DNA from 3 places in the Leptospira venezuelensis genome. Region 2 is predicted to be linked to each of the others. Evidence: riboswitches for the same ligand, from Rfam matches in the RefSeq annotation. Region 2 holds a riboswitch; each other region holds the start of a gene.
The links. A riboswitch is a leader RNA that binds a small molecule or an ion and turns the genes downstream of it on or off. The one in region 2 is predicted to bind cobalamin.

Region 1 (6,404 bases), on a different contig from region 2:
TTTTCTGAAGTGTTTCTTTGGGATGATGGAGATGTTCTATGCTTGCCCAGAGAGTGATTAGGTCGAATTTTTCTTTTCCATCTAAGTCCCAAGTCAGAAAATCTTTTTGTTCCACATCTAAACCTAAAGTTTCTTTTGCGAAATGGACTGGGCCGCTCGCAATATCCAATCCTTTGGTTTTCCAATTTCGGCTTTTAAGATAATCTAAGAAATAGCCTGCAGCACAGCCTACGTCTAACGCGGATCTTTCTGGACCTAACATTCTTTCCCAGTCAAAGAAACCTAGATCTTTCAAATTTAAATTGAATACTCTTGCTATCTCTTTTTTGGTTTCTTCTGAATAATAATTATCGTAACCTCTATCAGTCCTTTGGGTGAAGTAAGAATCTTCATAATACTTGGAAACTTCTTTCAAGCTAGGTTGAGGATTTACCTGAACTAATTTGCAATTATTGCATTCTACTATTTGAAAGATCTCTCCTTTTGGACTGGCCTTGGAGAAGAGTGGGGTGAATTCGGAATTAGAGCAAGTATTGCAAGGGATGGATTGCATATTATAAGGATCGGTGATTTATAGGGTTTTCCAACATAAAATGGAAGGCTGGTTCGATTTTTAAGGCTTGCTTTTTAAGTAAATTTATTGTTAAACATAGAATATGCGAACTTCTCTTTGCCTTAGAAAAAAATTATAACAAGTTTTGTCTTCTTTATGCTACTAACCTATAACGTAAGTTGTGGACTTGTGCTTACTGGAACAGATATAGGCAAAGAATTTTTAGGTCTTTCGGAAGAAGATAAAAAGGATCCGGAAAAACAAGCCGCGGCACTACTCTCCCTAGCACTAGCAGGAGGCAATTCTTTACTTATATTTACGCCGATAGCAGTAACTTCTACTGAAGGTGGAAGCGTTGGTTATCAGGTAGCACTTAGATCTGTTCCGTCTGATTGGACTAGTAAGGATGTGTCAGTAGGTTTTGATATAGATGTGTCTTCTTGCCCTAATGGTACATCTCCGAATTTTTGGCCTTTTTCTTTTACTCCTCCATATAGTCCCGTAAACTTGAGCTTTGATACCGTGAATGCTGGAGCATGTATAGTAAACTATACTGTCAGCGGAGAAGTAACTTCTCAAACTTCCGGTTTAATAATAGGTGCATATGCTGGATCTCTTCCTTTGTTAATTCAACCTACTGCTGTTGTCGTGGGTCCTTGAAAGGATAGAAAGTTTAGAAAAACCGCTTTGCCAGGGATAGGGTTTCTAAAATCCTTCCCCTATGTATAGAATCCTTGCATTGTCCTCTCTTTTAGGACTTTCTCTTTTATTCTCCCAATGCCAGCCAGTTGAATCAGTAGAACCTGAAACCTTGAAGATCAAAGCGGTAGGAGATTTGGTCATGGGGACCAATTATCCCGAGAATAAACTTCCTTCCGATCCTAGAAATACCTTGTTCTCTCAAGTGGAACCAAGTTTGAGAGGGGCAGATATACTATTTGCGAACTTCGAAAGTACTCTGACAGATTATCCGCATTGTGCTAAAAATATAAATCGTCCTCTTATATTCGCTTTCAGAACTCCTCCATCATATGCAAAAATTCTAAAGGATGTTGGATTCGATATAGTTTCCATCGCAAATAACCATAGTTTAGATTTCCACCAGCAAGGTTTCGAAGATACAGGTAAAAATCTTTCAGAGGCGGGAGTTAGATTCACCGGAAAAAAAGGTGCGATCACTTATATGAACGTAAAAGGAATTTCCGTAGCTTGGATTGGATTCAGCCATATGGAAAGCGCCCATAATCATGTAAATCATATTGAAGAAGGTGTGGCTCTCGTAAAAGAAGCGAAGAAAAAAGCACAATTAGTTTTCATCTCAGTTCACGGTGGCGCGGAAGGTGGCCCAGCTTTACATGTAAAAAATGAACAAGAGAGATTTTACGGAGAATATAGGGGAAACCTTGTCGCTCTTTCTCATGCTTTGATCGATGCAGGTGCAGATTTATTTATTGGACATGGTCCTCATTTGCCTAGAGCATTCGAATTATATAAAGGGAAATTGATCGCTTATTCTTTAGGAAACTTCTTAGGGTATAGAGTGTTTTCTACGAAAGGATACGGCGGTTATTCTTTAGTCTTAGAAGCAGATCTAGACAAACAAGGGAATTTTATCAAAGGCAAGATCCATCCGCTGCAATTAAGTCAAAACGGAATTCCTGCTCCGGATCCGGATGCTAAGACGACTGAACTAATCCAATCTTTGACTAAATCTGATTTTCCCGGAAAAGGGCCGAAAATCCAATCCGATGGAAGTTTCCTTCCTTAAATTGAGATTTTTTATGTAGGAGCTCCTACAAATTCGATGACAATTTTTTAATTGCGGATTTTAAGATTTTATGATATAGGGGGAAAGGCTTCTCCCACTAACCCGCCTCCTCCACCCAAAGCCGGGTGGGGCCGCCTTTCGAATCCATGTTGGAATTCCAACATGGAGATCAAATTGAGATTCAAAAATAAAAATCCGAATTTCCCTTAAATGAATAGAAAAGAAAATCAAGAAAAGGCCATTGAGCTATATTATTACATTGATGGCCGCATAAATGAGTTCAGTTCCATATATCGAGATAAAAAATTCTTTCAAAGAGATTTGATGGTTTTAAGTCGAATTAAGTCTGGAATTTTTGAAAAAGATATTAAATCTCTCGTTTGGTTGAAAAATGAATCTAAGGGAATCGCTGACACTTTGGGTTCTTACGTTGAAGATCCAAATTTTTTAAATGATATTTACAAACTATTGAGTTTTTTGGGAAATATTTTGGAAGAAGAGCAGGCCTATGAGTAGCCGTTAAATCGGTGCCTCATATGAATTTTATTTTGGGCGGAATTCTATCTGATTTAATTGAATAATTTCTAAATAAAAAAGACCGATATAGGAATTCCTAATCGGTCTTCATACTTAATGAATCCTTAATGCAAATTATTGTGTTTTGCCTGCCGGTTCCAATGCCCCTGCAGGTGATTTGAAGTTGATCTCATAAATATCATAAGAAGAATCTCTCCAACCTGTCACGTAAGCCACAGAAATTCCCAAGAAATATCTAAGCCCAAATTTAAGAGTGTTTGTAGCAAAGGCCGCGATCTCTTCATCTGTGATTGAAAAAGGATGAACTTTATTTCTGGTCTCATCCAGATATAATCCTTCCCAAGTTCCAATCATAGTTCCCTTATATTCTAAACTTAGAATACGACCAGTAACGGAAAAATTTCTTTTTCCTCCAGACTTAGCTTTGCTTACGATCTTGTCAGGCAAACCTTTAGGAAGAGATTTTTCCTGGAGTTGTGCTCCAACTACTTCGTAATCGGAAGATAATGCGACTGCTTCAAATCTGTGAACCCTATATTGGACTAAAATTTCCTGGTTTAGGCTTTTACTTAAGAAGTTAACTACATCCGCGTTCTCTGGACGTACGCTGAATTCGATTTTTTGTTTTGCCGGAACAAAACATTCGTCCTTCATTTCGTCGCAAGCTTCTGAATCGTTTATAGTATAAACTTCTAAAAGACCTTCGTAAGATTCAAAGATGACCCCTCTGCTTTCGAATTGGATCAATTTTGCAACTGTCCAACCTTCGGAATAAGTTCCCGCTGCTGATAAGGACGAGGTAGTTAAAAGAAAGATTCCTAATAAAAGAAATCTTAAGGATGGAATGCGTTTCATTCGAGTTCGATGCTCCCGTTATGTAGGTAGACCCTAAGGGATTCCCTTTGGGTCGCGAATTCGTGAATCCTTTCCGGTTTTTATCTTACATCAAGAAAATATTTCTTTCTGAATTTGAAAATGTAGGAATTCCTGCAAAGCGAATTCTTTTCTGCTCTGCGTCTTTGCGCCTCTGTGTGCAAAAAATGTACTACGAAAAAGGCACTACGTTAATGTTGTATTTCACTTACCCGCCAGGGATGTGTAGGGCGCGAAGCGTCCTGAGCTCCGGCGAAGGACGAGGACGTATGTCCGAGCCCGGAGCAGCCCGGTCTTGCGTTAGCAAGAGGCGGCCAAACCTTTTTGAGATTGCTCCTCCGAGTCGGGTTGGGAACCTGGTCTTGCAAGTAGATCGGAAAAGGGAATCCGGTGAAAATCCGGAGCTGTACCCGCAGCTGTAAACGCCGAAACGGTCGGACAAAACCACTGTCGAAAGACGGGAAGGGTTCGAATCGGGCGTAAGTCAGAAAACCTATCAGGTCTGCTTTCAATTCTCTGGCTTTCGGGAGTTAAGGCCTCAATGTATAAAAGACCCAAACCATTCAGTAAGATACTTCATCTAGGGCTCTTTTTATTTTCCGTCCAAATTTTTTCCCAAGAGCCTCAGAAAGCGGAAACTTCCACTTTAAAAGTGGTGGGAAAGACCGGTTCAAATTCTCAACCGGAAAATTTCAGAAAGAACCCAACCGGTTTTCAGACTTCCATTGATCTGGACCAATACAATGCACGTTATACGAATCTTCCGGACGTTTTAGAAAGAGAAGCAGGAGTAAGGATCAGAAGATACGGAGGCCTAGGCTCTTATTCTACTCTTTCTCTTAGAGGAACAAATCCTAATCAAACTAGGATCTTTATAGATGGAGTTCCTTTTAATAATGCGCAAGGGGGAGAAGTAAACCTTGCGGACCTTCCTTTTGATAATTTGCAAAGTATAGAAGTATATAGAAGTGGTGCTCCTGTAGGATTTTCCGGTTCAGCAATTGGCGGAAGTGTGAACTTAGTCACAAGAACCGGAACCGGTCCTCCTAAAACTCGTGTTAACATAGGAGCAGGAAGTTTTAATACTGGAAAGGGGAGCATAACGCATACTGGAACTTATGGCGGAATAGGAACCAGCGTATTCTTACTAGGTGAAAAATCAGACCAAAATTTTTCTTATCTAAACAATCATGGGACCTTGCTCGTAAATCCTTTGGACGATACGATTGATAGAAGAAGGAACGCTCAGTATGAAAGAACTTCCGGGATGATCGGGCTCAGTGGTGATATCGGGGCAACTAAGATCAAATTTTGGAATGATCTAAATTATAGATTCCATGGAATTCCTGGACCTGCAAGTAACCAAACTCAACAAGTCCATCGTAGATATCTTAGAAATACTTCTTCTTTAGGAACGGATACAAAAGGTTTACTCGACGGATTATTAAGATTAGAGACTAGAACTTTTACTTCATTTACGAATGACGACCTATTCGACCCAAAATCGGAATTTTCCAAAGGAACTCCTAACTCTACTGCTCATATGGGACAGTCCGGGTTTCAGGTCACTCCTACCTTATATCTATTAGAATATTATCAAATTTTGAAATTTCATGCGGGAGTAGAGAGAGAAACTTTCGAAAGATCCAGAAGCACTCCTCAGAATATAGATCTAAAGTACGAACCTGGAAAAACAAGGACCTATACAACTTTTCAAGTAGAAGACGAGTTTCGATTCTTAGATGGGAAGTTAGTAATGACCCCTGGAGTTTCTTGGGATTCTTATAGGGACAAATTTCAGTCCGACGAACCTTGGTATAGAAAACAAGATCCATTCGCACCTGCCATCAAGACCACTGAATTTTCTAATCCTAAAGTAGGCCTTCTCTGGAGGTTTTGGGAGAAAGATAATTATTCTTTGGAATTCAAATCCAATATTGCGAAACAGTATCGGATCCCAAGCTTCTTGGAACTTTTCGGAGAAGTCGGGACAATCATAGCAAACGATTCTCTTAAGCCGGAGAGAAGTGAAAACGGTGATGCTGGAATTACCGGAAGATATAAAAACGGTGAACTAAAATCAAATATTACAATTTCCTATTTTAGAAAAAGGATCAAGGATATGATCCTATTCATTCCGAATTCTCAATTCACTTTGAGACCGGAAAATGTGGATTCAGCAAGGATTGATGGGGCAGAAGTCTCTCATAAAACGGAATATAAGGGTTGGAAATTTTTGTTAGAGTATACTTACCAAGAAGCGATCAATACTTCTCCTGCTCCTTATTTAAATGGTAAATATCTTCCTCTTAGGCCAAAACATGAGATCTCCGGAACAATTGCATATAGAGGAAAAACCTGGGAACTTGGTTTTGAAGGTGTATATGTTGGTGCTGTATTCAAAGACAGGACAAACGAATATGTGAATTATCAACCAGCTCGCCAAATTTGGAACGCATACCTTACACTTGTATTATATACTTCTCCTGAGGAAGAAGATCCTAATAAGAAAGGGGAAAAAACTCCCAAAGAACTACTCTTAAGTATAGATCTTAGGAATATGGGAGATAAGAGAGTGGAGGATATTGTAGGATATCCGCTCCCAGGAAGAAATTGGTTTATTACATTAAGTGGAAGGTTTTGATGAAATTTGCAGCACGTATCATTCTACCT
Region 2 (6,404 bases):
GTTCTACTTCTGGAGTTGTATGTCTGACTAAAAAGATTTCCATGCAGCGACAATTCCGATCAAGTATAATAGTTCAGTAACTTGTTGGACTGCGCCCAAACAATCTCCTGTATATCCTCCTAACCATTTTTTATAAAAACTTCTTAGATATAAATATCCGAAAGTTTGTAAAAGAAATGGATATAACAAAAATCCAAAAACTCTATCTGAAGGTAGGTATTCGTTATGCAAAAATGCAAACCATGGGGCTAATCCCCATATTCCCGCTATAACCACATTAGAAGTTTTTAAAGTTTGGATAATTGGCTTGGCCTTGGAGAGTTGATCTTCTCGTACATAGGGGAGCGTTTTTGCAGTAAATAGTGCCCAAAATCTACTAGAAGAATGAGAGGAAAGTATCGTTATGAACAATACTTCTATAGAGAACTCTTCTAAAGATTTGTAACAAACGAATTTAAGAAGAAGTACAAGTATGATCCCAATCGTTCCGAAGGCGCCGATCCTGCTATCCTTCATGATATCTAGGATCTTCTCTTTAGTCCAACCTCCGCCGAACCCATCGCATACATCTGTAAATCCGTCTTCGTGAAAAGCTCCGGTAACTAGAACGGAAACAGCCATTGCTAAAACGATACTGATTTCCCAGGTCAAAGAAAGATCGGCAACCCATAGTACAAACCATGTTGCAGTTCCAACAATCCATCCCACCAGGGGAAAATATCTGGAGGAAGAATTAAGATAATCCTCCGAATGTTCAACCCAAGAAGGAACAATGATACGAGTATTATAACGAACGGAGGAAAGAAAAATAATCAGTTCTTTTCGGATAAATCCAAACATGCAAAGACGAACTTATTCATTCCTCAGATTCGGGCAGCGAGAATTTAATCTTCTCTTAGTCTTTTTTTTCGGAAACGCCAGCCGATTCAAAGCTTGCCATTTCCCTTAAGAAAGCCAATGCGGACTCAAGGATAGGGTAGGCAAGCGCACATCCTGTACCTTCTCCTAGACGAAGCCCTAAATCTAAGATTGGATCTGCATCAAAAAATTCTAAGATCAGTCTGTGACCTTGTTCGGAAGATTTATGAGCGAATACTGCATTACGAACAATCTTAGGTTCAATTCTGGAAGCCGTTAAGAATGCGGAGCTTGCGATAAAACCGTCTACCAAGATTAAACGATTTTCTTTATAGGACGAAAGCATTGCTCCGCAGATCATTGCGATCTCGAAACCACCAAGCTTAGATAGAACTTCAATCGGATCTTTTGGATTTACTTGGTGTTTTGCTCTGCATTCTGATAGGATCTTTTTTTTACGCTGTAAAGCCTCGTCGTCAAGACCAGTTCCTCTGCCTGTAAGATCTTCTGCGGAACGATCTAAAAATACGGAAGCGAGTAGAGTAGCACTAGATGTATTACCGATTCCCATTTCGCCGAATCCGATCACATTACAGTCTTTTGGAACCTTAGTGCTTGCAATCTCTCCACCGATACGGATTGCTTCTTCACATTCTTCTCTTGTCATTGCTGCTTCGTTCAGAATGTTTCTGGTCCCGGCGGCGATCTTGGCGGGTATAAAATCAGGATGAGATTGTTCGAAGTTACCCGAAACTCCTGCATCTACCACAAGCAATTTGATTCCATGCTGTTTACAGAATACATTGATTGCGGCTCCTCCATTCAAAAAGTTTAATACCATCTGATAAGTAACTTCTTTTGGAAAGGCAGAAACTCCTGAGTCTGCGAGTCCGTGATCCCCTGCAAATACGAGTAAGTGAGGATTGGATAATACGGGATCTATTGTATTCTGTATTGTACCTATTCGGTATGCTAGATCTTCTAATTTTCCCAAGGCGCCTAATGGTTTCGTCTTGGTGTCTATTTTGTTGCGTAATGATTTATCTAAGTCCAATTGGTACACATCTTTTGGGCGGATCATATTGTTTTCACTTGTAAAAAATTTAAAATGTTAAAACTAAAAGAGATCAGAAGATCCTTTTCGGTTTTAGGTTAAGGGGTCACGGATTTTGCGATGACTCCGTCTATATCCGGGCCTCCGTCAAAACTTCCTACAGGGCTTGGAAATGTAGATTGTCCTTTCGCATTCAATAGTTTAATAAACTTGAATCCGTTTGTTTGCAGATTGGAAAGAACTGTAGAATTGCACCCATTTGCAAATCGAGCATCTAATGTTAGATCATCCAGATCGAATGAGTCTCCACCCGCATTTGCAACAAATGGGTCGGGAAAAATTTCCTCAGGAGTGAGTGGATAAGTAAGCATATTCCATAGGACTGGACTTGCTCCTCCAAATCGTATCCAATCTGTTGGATCCAAACTTGCAGGACTTGCAGCTCCAGCATATTGAGGATTGAATCCGCAATAGTTAGTCCCATCTAAGCTCACTTCTACGATTACTGGTTCAATGAAGTAATTTATAGAGCCTTGTTGCTGAAAGCCGTTCTCGAAAACGATAAAGTCAACGCCAGTACCGTTAGTCACAGTCGCTCCATTCCAAGAAAGGATCAAAAAATTATTAGGATCCGCAGAACCCATGGTATAAACGTCTATACCACCTGAGTTTTGTCCTCCTCCACAAACTCCATTGATCGCTTTTACTGGATCTTTGTATCGAATGCTTGGATTACTGCCAGGCGCGCTAACTATTGTATTTGCTAAAAAATATTCCGGGTCTATAGTTCCAGGAGGACAATTTTCAGAACTAGAAATTGAATTCTGTCCGGTCAATAATAGTCCTGTTAGATCAGTACTGGTTCCGGAGCTGTCACAACCTATGAGAAAGAAAAAGATGAAGGTTCCGAAAAATGTCAATTTCACTATCAATTTCATATATTGTGACTCTCCTTTAAAGTTTTAACAAATGATTATGGAATCATGTAATTCCAGCCGAATCCTGAGCATCCGGCAGATTTAAAGTTGGAAGAATCAGTTGTAGTTGCATCGCTTTTTGCTTCTGCTAAGGTATTTTTCCCGAAGACAGCTTGGCAATATTCAAAACAACGAGCAGCGCTTGAAGGACAAGAATTACTGTGAATTGCGGTCCAATCTATTCTTCCGTATTTATTCGGATTGAAAGCATCGTCCGCAGAAGAGCGATAATATAGTTTTCTGTTTGTGTTATCAACTTCTACGACAGTTAATTTTTGACCGCCTTGTTCAATCCAGGATTTAGCAGTTATAGCAGCAGTATCGTAAACTCCTCCGTCTGATCCACCGGAATAAAAGCCAACTTGCCATGAACCGGCGATTTCAATATAATTGGCTTGGATAATTGCTGCGAGGATCGCGGTATTATCAGATTCTGATTTTTCCGTTTCAAAACAAGCTGTGTTGATTAATGATAAAGCGAATAGAAGGATTATCGCTTTTGTTCTGATTTTTCTCATTTTCTCTCCTAGATTTCTGCCGGATGTCGCGAAAAAAGAATTATAAGCAAAAGAACGTTAGTCGATCATTGATCTAATAAAGATCCGAACGATTTCGTATTTGCCGTAATAGTCTTTTTCCGTTCGAGAGCCCCGACATTTTAACTTTCGGGGCCCCATCGCAGAAAGCGCTGATGCGCTAAAGAGCGAGATTTACGATACTCCCCAACCTCGAGGATTAAGTATCGCGGGGAAGATCTGGCTTATTCCGTTTGAAACGGACATCACAGTTGCGGGTCAGCGCGGGATTTACACCCGACTTCCTCCCTGAAAGCGTAATTCCAGGTTTTGATCCTGCACTTGCCCTGGCAAGGGAAAAACCGTGTGGATATGAAAACGACGTATTCCTTGCAATATCTCTATAAATAGGCGATATTCTAAACACATGATCGATTAAAAAGGATTAGGCACATAATTTCAGATCGAAGGCACATTCTATTCTGCAAAAAATTCGGGAAAGATCTTTCATAGACCGAAAATAAAAGAGAGAGTTCTAATAAAAACTTTCCAGAGGAATCTTATGAAAATGACCCGCTCCACTTTTCTAAAAGCCGGAATTATAAGCGCCGCAGCTTTATTGGGAAGTCGTCAGGGAAATTTATCCGCTCAAAATACAAACTCTGGGAAAAAAGTAATCATACTTGGTGGGGGACTTTCTGGACTTTATGCAGCATATATCTTAGGAAAAACAGGAAGTAAAGTTACTCTGATAGAAGCCACAGATAGAGTGGGGGGAAGAGTTAGATCTATCCAAGATCCTTCCGGCCATGTTGTGGATCTAGGAGCTGAATGGGTTTCTTCCGAAGACAAAACCGTTCGTAGTTTAGTCAGGGAACTTGGATTAAAAATACAATCTTCTCCTTTGGTTCCTGATCTGTTTTTAGGAACTTATAAAAAAGCAGGCACTTGGGAACTTTCTCCCAAATCCCAAGAAATCCTAAGTAAATTAGTATCACAAAATTCTAAATTAGACACTGCGCAACAACAGGCTTTAGATCGTATCAGCATTTATAATTATCTAGTTTATCAAGGAGTCAGTCCGGAAGATCTGACTTTACTTGGTCATAAACTTTCTCTTCATTATGGAGATAGTATTCGTGTACTGTCAGCGGAGAAGGTATTGAGCGATCTTGCACAATTTCCTCAAAGGAATAGCAAGATAGAAGGTGGAATGGAAAATATCGCCAAGACCTTGGTAATGAATATAGAAAATACCGAGTTTGTTTTTTCTGATCCGGTACTTTCCGTGGATCAAGATTCCGCGGGTGTTACGGTAACTACTGCTTCTGGAAGAAAATTTAACGGCTCTACTTGTATCTGTACTTTACCCGCAAACCAAATCTCTAACGTGAAATGGAATCCTGGATTAGATAAGGAAAAACTTCTCGCAGCCTTAAGAGTACGTTATTCTCAAATCTATAAATTGTTTTTGGTTTTGAAAGAATCTCCTTGGGAATCCTCTCCTTTTGCTGTTCATTCGGATGCGGCCGCCCAATTCTTATATGATGCAGGAACCAAGTCGGATACCTCTGATAAGGTTTTGGGAGTCATTGCGAACGGGGATAGATTTTCAGTATTCGATTCTGCTAATCAGGACCAAAAGGTAGAATATATTCGCCTTACTCTAGATCGCTTGGGCTTAAAAAAAGATCTGCAAATCCAAAGATTCTATTTTACGGAAACTAAAAAGGATTACGTACCAAATGGGATCGCCGAATTTCCTCCTGGAAGTTTTGGATCAGAGATTATTTTAAGAAAACCTTATGATCGTATCTTCTTCGCGGGAGAACATACTGGAGAAATTACTGGAACAGTAGAGGCGGCTTTAAGTTCGGCGATCAAAGCTGTGAATTTAGTATAGCGAACGATCTGCAGTCGTGTAATAGGATCCCGAAGAATTTGGGCCTAAATTCTTTTCAAGTTCTATACATTTTTGTAATGTTATTAGACAAAGAGTCGAAATTAGGATGATTGAAAAACTATGATTGTTATTCATAAAGAATTCTCTTTAAAACAAAAATAACCTTTGGATGTTAAAACCGGTTCGTTGGTATACTTACATTCAAAATATTTTTCGAAGGAACATTTGGACTTATTTACCTTCCATCCTTCCGAAGATACTTGCTTGAGGACCTCCTCAGTTACTAGGCCGTCAAGATCCGGATCGTAACGTAAGTATAAGTCTCCTTTGACACGGGCGATATTCAATAAACGTTTTTCTAATTCCGCAAAACTTACTTTATTATCATCGAACGGACAATTATTCTTTAATCCTACTCCCTTTAAATCCGAAATTACCAAAACGTTTTGATTAAAGGTGTATTTTCCTCTTAATAACCCGGTTGAGCAACCCCCTCCTTCTTCTTGCATGTCGACGTACAAATCTGCAATGTTTGCATAGAGGGCCAGACTTTGTTTTATATTTTGGGCGCATCTATCTCTGTAAAGTTTGTATAAAACTGTCTTCTTCTTTCCCTTTGCCGGTTCAGTATTGGACAGGAATTCGCCGAGCACGTATCCGTTGGATTCAGGATAGTAATACCAATAAACTTTTATCCCATTTTGAATTTCAAAGGTTTGAGCTTTTTCGGTTTGGATTTTAGTTCCGTAGGGTAGAAATCCGATTTTGTCGGATTTTTTATCCGGACGAATTCTAACGTTCAGAATATCAGCCGTTACAAATAATGTTTGTAATTTTCTATCGGAATCGGACGAAATGGGAAGGTTGCTCGCGAAAAAATATATTATAAAAATGAAAAATATTAAGCTACAGGAAAAGGAATTGGATCGTTTAAAATAGAAAAACCCGGATATCATTCTATTCTTAAAATAATATCCGGGCTCTTTGTAGAAAAGAAAATTATTATGAATTAATCTTCGATTACGCTCATTGCGTATTCGGAGATTGCATCCCTTCTTTGTTCTGCAAAATCTTTGTGGAACCAAAGGTTTTGGATC
Region 3 (6,404 bases), on a different contig from region 2:
ATTTTCCGTATACTTTCCGATTTTGGAATAAAAGATGATTCTGATCCTTCTACTATTTAGGAATTTTCTACAAGAGTTATTTCTGTTCCTTCCAGATCCTGTTTCTGATCCTACTTAATGAAACAGGTGTGATCCCTAAAAAGGAAGCAATATAATGTTGCGGGATACGATTTGCAATGTCCTGTTGTTCTTTGATCAAATTCAAATATCGTTGCTCCGGACTATCCCTAATTCTAGACAAAAACAAATTCATATAAGTATCAAATCTTTCAGCAACGTATTGTAGTAAAAAGTCCCGAACTTCCTCATTCTCTTTATAAATAATTTCTGCATCTTCTCCGCTTAGTATAAGCAGTTCCGTAGGTTCAATACTTTCCACACTAAGTTGGCTGTCCTTGTAAGTACCTCTATAACTATGGATAGAAGTGATCGCTCTATTTTCCGGAAAAAATGCGATCGTAATATCTCGTCCCTTATCTTCAAATTTTAATCTGAGGCATCCTTTTTTAACAATAAATATGTTTTTGGTAAAAACTCCTCTTTCTATGAGTACAGTTTTTGCCGGTACCTTCTTTTCTTTTAACATAGAAGTATAACGGTCCCAATTTTTTTCCAAACTTGGGATCTTCTTCCTTAGGTTTTCCAATAAAGGTATTTCATACATCTTAGTGCCTTGATTTCTCCCGTATTCAGTATCATGGGAATGAAAAGGCAAGATTTGTTTTGGGATCAAACCAGGAATTTAAGGTTTTGGAACAAGTTCTCCAATTCTTTATGTAAAAAGTTTCGAATTAGATTGAATAGTTTCCTAAAAAGGGAAATCTTGCCCGCATCGAAGAGAATTTTTCAATATGTCATTCAGCAGATACAAAGGCAAAAAAGTATTTATTACAGGCGGTTCCGCGGGTATAGGCAAAGGAATTGCGATCCAATTAGCGAAGGCAGGAGCAAGTGTAATTGTTTCTGCAAGGGGAAAATCTAACTTAGAAAAAACTGTCCAAGAGATGAAGGCTGTAGGAGCTCCCACAGCTGTATTCGGGTTCGCAATTTTGGACGTTTCCGATAAAAAGGCCATCGAAAAAGAAGCTAAAAAAGCAATCCAAACCTTGGGAGGATTGGATCTTCTAATCTGCAGCAGCGGTTTTGCTAAAGCAGGAGAAGCTTCCGACCTGGACGACGAAGTTTATAGAAATCTAATGGATGTAAACTTTTTCGGTCATGTAAATAGTGCACTCGCATTCAGTGATCATTTTTCCAAACAAAAAAGTGGAGAGATCGTATTCTTGGCCTCTACCCTTGCGTTCTTTTCTATCTACGGATATGGAGCTTATTCTGCTAGCAAGTTTGCGATCGTAGGCTTTGCCCAAGGTTTTCGCCAAGAAATGATGCTTCATGGAGTGAAGGTAAAATTATTTCTTCCTCCTACAACTGATACTCCTGGTTTGGAAAAGGAGAATACCGACAAACCTGAATTGAGTAAAGAAATTGAAATGGGTTCTGCATTAAACAGAATTCATGCGATTGATTCAGTTGCAAAAGCGATCTTAAAATGGATACCGAACAAAAAGTTTATCGGATATACAGGGTGGGATTCTTGGCTTCAATATTTTCTATTCAGACATTTTCCTGAATTCAGTATTAAACTTACAGATTCTGAATTAAAAGCAGCCCAGTCTAGACTAGATAAGAAAAAACAGAAAGGCCGGGGAGAGGTATAGAGAATTTTGCTCGGCCGAAAATAAAATACTATACAAAATTACTCACCTAAATAGATCCTGAAATCTCAGTCTATTTTTGTAGGAACATAGATGTCTCCATCTATGGGAAGACGGTGCAATTCCGTCACGGTACCCGCCGCTGTAAGAGGGACAAAAGGCACAAGATGTCACTGGGTGTAAAACCTGGGAAGACGTGCTGAGTAGGACGATCTCGAGTCAGAAAACGCCTTATAAAAATCCTGAAGCTACGTTATCCAGTCTCGGATGTAAGACGGTTACGTAACTAAACTCAAATTAATTTTTGCGAATACAATGCTTCGGCGAGATCCGTTTTGCATTAGTATCGTTTATATCTTGTTAGGCGAAGATCTCTTAGGAGGGATTTTTATGCGCTCGATTTCAGTTTCGAAAGATTTTTCGGGAGCCAGATTATGGCTTAGCGGATCTGTCCTGGTTTTGGCTGGGTTTCTCGCTTTTTCTACGATCTACGTAGTTGGCCTGGAACCAATGGTGTATTTGCACGATACTTTTCATGATATAAGACATTCTACGGGCTTTCCATGCCATTAAGATCAGGACTTTCTGATCTATTAAGGGCTGGGATATTTTCCGGTTTGGTTTCTGGTCTTGTTCTAGGAGTCTTGGTTTGTGTTTGGAATCTTCCTCTCATTTTAGAAGCGGAGAAGTTTGAATCCAAATCCGCATCAGAAAATTCGAATCTCGGCCATACACATATTCATTCACATGGAGAAGTTCATTCTCACACGAATGAACAATCTTCTTCCACCGAATTAGTCCTGAACAATAGTCTTTGGCAAAAAAGAAATTTAGGAACTTTTATAGGCTCCATTCTTTTAGGTATTTCTTTTGGAATTTTAGTTTCATTGTGGATGATCTTTTTTCCCCCACTTGGATTTTCAGAGGCACCCTCCCTATCTAAAGCAATATTACCAAGTATTCTGATTGCCATAGGTGGATTCCTAATATTCTTCGGGCTCCCATTTATAGGACTCCCTCCAGAATTACCAGGAAGAGCATCAGGAGCTTATGATTATCCAGAAAGGCAGGCTTGGTGGTATCTTAGTGTGGGATCAAGTTTAGTTGGTATATTTGGATCAAGAGTCCTTCTATCTTATTTACATATTCATAATTTATTAAAATGGATTGTCGCTTTAGTGGCGGCTCTATTTTTTGTAGGACTTCCATTCTATCTTGGTACGCCTAAAATTCCTGGGGACTTTGCCGCTCCTAAGGAATTAAGGATACAATTTGAATACATAACCTTACTCATAAACCTGATCTTCTGGTATCTATTATCTTCTTTATTCTTCCTATTCTGGAAACCAAGGCAGGTATTGGGATTTAAATGAAACCGAAGATTGCAGTTCTGGTACTAGGCCATGGAAGTAGGGAAGAAAATTCCAATCTAGAATTTGTCTCCCTAGTGGAATCCTATTCACTAACTAGACCAGATCTAAAAATTACACATGCATATGTGGAACTTGCAAAACCAGATCTGGAAACCTCTCTTCGGGATCTTTGCAAAGATTATTCTAATATTATAATATTTCCTTTATTCTTATATACTTCTGGTCATATCAAAAACGATGTTCCAATCGTTCTAGATCGAATCAAATCAGAGTTTCCTGCCCACTCTTTCAAAATTTCAAATAGTTTAGGCATCCACTCTAAGATGGTTTCTTTGCTTAGAAAACGTGCAGAAGAATTTATACCTCTAAACAAAGAACAATCTTTTAAAACTGGAGTTATTATCGTAAATAGAGGATCTTCTGATCCGAATGCGAACGGTGACTTTTATAAAACTGTTCGTTTGTTCCAAGAAGGAAATCATTTCTCCTTTGTTCTTCCTTCCTTCATAGGGATAACCAGCCCTCTTCTTCCGGATACCTTAGAGATGGCCTCTAAATTAAGACCGGAAAAACTTCTGGTGGTCCCCTACTTTTTATTCGGTGGATTATTGATCAAAAAAATATCTTCCTTGGTTCAAAACTTTTCAGAAAAATTCCCTTGGATCAAAACGGAACTCTCTTCTTATATAGGACCTGATTCGGAATTATTTTCCGTAATGGATGAAAGGATCCAAGATAGTATCTCAGGAAAATTTTCTCTTCCATGTGATACTTGCGAATACAGAGCACAACTTCCCGGCCTTTCCAAAAAAGTTGGAGGATTAAAGGCGCTTCTCTGGAGTATTCGTCACCTGGAAACTCATAATCAAGCAGCTCCTCATTTGTTCCCTCACCGTAATTTACAAAAGCATATATTTGTTTGCGATAATATAGATTGCGCAAGCAAAGGAAGTTCAGCCTTAGTCGCTCGGATGAGGTCCATTTTAAAATTACAAGGTAGGCATTTAGATTTTAAAATCTCTCGCTCTTCTTGTATGGGAAGATGCGGAGAAGGTCCAGTAGTGGCAGTTTATCCCGATGGAGTTTGGTACCAAAAAGTAAATGTAGAAGATGCGGAAGATCTCGTTTCCGAACATCTTTTACAAGATAGATTAGTTTCTCGTTTAGTAGATAATATTATGCAATAGGAATATAGTATGGCATGTCATGAAATCGCAGCTTTAAGATTAGGAATGATGAATGTTCTTGGGATCAAGGACGAATCCGTCATCCAACATGAAAAAAATGAAATAGGACCGGAAGCCCTCTCCTCTCCTGGTCCAATCCAATCTTTGACGAACGCGAATAATTTTGATGATCTAATCCGATTTTTCGAAGCAAGTTTGGTAGAATTAGAACAAACAATTTCTAAACTTCCTTCCGGAGATCCTAAATCCGGATATTATACATCTCTTTTGATACTTACTAAAAAAGTGGAATTAGATCTGAAAAATTCTGCGAAGTCATTCCAAACATTATATCTGGATCTGGAAGAAATGCATGATTTCGTGCATGAGATCTATCCTTCTTAGGAGGAACATTGAACCAAAAACTTCTCAAACTGATCCATAAGGAAAATTTAAGCTCTTCTTCTGATATATACCATTTTGAACGAGCCGATGGTCTACCTTTTGATTTTATAGGTGGACAATATGTAATCCTAAATACCGGGAATGATACCGATGGAAAGGCGATCAAGAGAGCTTATTCTATCCTGTCATCCGATTCAAAAACAGACTCCTTTCAGATCTGCGTAAAACGTTTAGGAACGGGAAAAGCATCCAGTATTCTATCTGAATTAAAGTTAGGATCAGAATTGGAATATTCTGGTCCTTGGGGAAAATTTGTAGGAGATCCAACATGGCCTTCTCCAGGTTTTTCTCTAATTTTGGCAACAGACACCGGGATCACTTCTCTTACAGGACTTCTTCTTTCGAAAAAATTTTCAAGCCGCTTAGACAGCACTATTACGGTTTGGCTGAAAACAAAAGAGGAAGATTTTATCCCTGAAAATGAACTAGAAAAAATCCTCTCAGGAGTTTCTAACTTTCCTAATATATTCCAAATTCCTTTTATTTCAGATCCACATCGGATCTCAAAAGCATTAGAAATTTTGAAATCGATTTTGGGAGACTGTACCGTTCCCGATAACGCATTCTTAAGCGGAGACGGAAATATCCTAAGAGAAATTAGATCCGAACTAGTCCGTTTAGGAACCTTGGAATCAAGGATCGGAATGGAAACATTCTTTAATACGCAAAGAAGTTCGTCACCTGCAGTAAGCATCGGTTAAGTTTTAATGGCAACAAAGGAACTAAGAGAAGGATTTACTACAGGAGCTTGCTCCGCTGCTGCTGCCAAGGCAGCAGCGAGAGTCCTGATCTTAGGTCAGACCATTAAAGAAATTGAAACTACTCTTCCTAATAAAAGAAAAGTTACTTTTGAATTAAAACGTTGTGAGATCTCCGATGATAGCGCTGTTTGCAGCATTATCAAAGATGCGGGAGATGATCCAGATTGCACCCATGGAGCAGAGTTAACTGCGGAAGTGAAACTCAATCAAGAAAGCAAAATCGTTTTAAAAGGTGGAGAAGGAGTAGCAGTAGTCACTAAAGCAGGACTCGGCTTAGAGATAGGAGAACCTGCAATCAATCCAGTTCCCAGAAAGAATATTACCGAAATGATATTAGAGGAATTGATCGGTTCCGCATTCTCAGGTGCAGAAGTTACGATCAGTGTTCCGGGGGGCCAAGAGATGGCCAAAAAAACAATGAACGAGCGTCTCGGATTGATAGGAGGGATCTCAATCTTAGGCACAACCGGGATCGTAAAACCATATTCGACTGCTGCATATAAGGCAAGTGTAATACAGGCAATACAGGTCGCGAGAGAATACGGAGAACAAAGTATCGTTTTAACTACGGGCGGAAAGTCCGAAAAGTTTGCAATGGACCTTCTTCCCAATATGAATGAGATCGCATTCATACAAGTCGGTGATTTTATAGGAACGGGAATTAAGACCGCAATCAAAGAAGACATTCATCACGTAATCATAGTAGGTATGATCGGAAAACTCTCCAAGATGGCCGACGGAGTTATGATGACTCATAGAGGGGGCTCTTCTGTAAACACGAAGATGCTTGCCAATATTGCAAGATCCCTGGAGATCCCAGAAACAGTTTGCTCAAATATAGAAGCGGCAAATACAGCAAGGCATGTATTAGATATTTGTAAAGAATCAGGACACTTCTATATAACCACTAGGATCTGCGAGATC

Region 1: it holds a riboswitch for cobalamin, as region 2 does, so the genes downstream of both, B1C82_RS03065 (TonB-dependent receptor) here and B1C82_RS11660 (hypothetical protein) in region 2, are expected to answer to the same signal.
Region 3: it holds a riboswitch for cobalamin, as region 2 does, so the genes downstream of both, B1C82_RS18525 (CbtB domain-containing protein) here and B1C82_RS11660 (hypothetical protein) in region 2, are expected to answer to the same signal.

Annotation. Positions count from the first base shown of each region.
Region 1 is NZ_NETS01000007.1:214,257-220,660, forward strand. It holds gene B1C82_RS03040 (class I SAM-dependent methyltransferase) at 1-553, opposite strand, end outside; gene B1C82_RS03045 (hypothetical protein) at 710-1,213, shown strand; gene B1C82_RS03050 (CapA family protein) at 1,275-2,321, shown strand; gene B1C82_RS03055 (hypothetical protein) at 2,532-2,837, shown strand; gene lsa26 (surface adhesion protein Lsa26) at 2,973-3,713, opposite strand; cobalamin riboswitch at 4,072-4,246, shown strand; gene B1C82_RS03065 (TonB-dependent receptor) at 4,273-6,375, shown strand; gene B1C82_RS03070 (YncE family protein) at 6,375-6,404, shown strand, end outside.
Region 2 is NZ_NETS01000010.1:951,498-957,901, forward strand. It holds gene B1C82_RS11640 (histidine phosphatase family protein) at 1-43, opposite strand, end outside; gene B1C82_RS11645 (adenosylcobinamide-GDP ribazoletransferase) at 28-840, opposite strand; gene cobT (nicotinate-nucleotide--dimethylbenzimidazole phosphoribosyltransferase) at 896-1,939, opposite strand; gene B1C82_RS11655 (LIC_13355 family lipoprotein) at 2,011-2,850, opposite strand; gene B1C82_RS11660 (hypothetical protein) at 2,886-3,407, opposite strand; adenosylcobalamin (AdoCbl) riboswitch at 3,601-3,727, opposite strand; gene B1C82_RS11665 (flavin monoamine oxidase family protein) at 3,967-5,307, shown strand; gene B1C82_RS11670 (SH3 domain-containing protein) at 5,439-6,263, opposite strand; gene B1C82_RS11675 (toprim domain-containing protein) at 6,317-6,404, opposite strand, start outside.
Region 3 is NZ_NETS01000011.1:499,415-505,818, forward strand. It holds gene B1C82_RS18510 (two-component system sensor histidine kinase NtrB) at 1-31, shown strand, start outside; gene B1C82_RS18515 (Crp/Fnr family transcriptional regulator) at 77-715, opposite strand; gene B1C82_RS18520 (SDR family NAD(P)-dependent oxidoreductase) at 852-1,718, shown strand; cobalamin riboswitch at 1,782-1,964, shown strand; gene B1C82_RS18525 (CbtB domain-containing protein) at 2,106-2,288, shown strand; gene B1C82_RS18530 (CbtA family protein) at 2,279-3,088, shown strand; gene B1C82_RS18535 (CbiX/SirB N-terminal domain-containing protein) at 3,085-4,275, shown strand; gene B1C82_RS18540 (DUF3209 family protein) at 4,285-4,659, shown strand; gene B1C82_RS18545 (FAD-dependent oxidoreductase) at 4,668-5,420, shown strand; gene B1C82_RS18550 (cobalt-precorrin-5B (C(1))-methyltransferase) at 5,427-6,404, shown strand, end outside.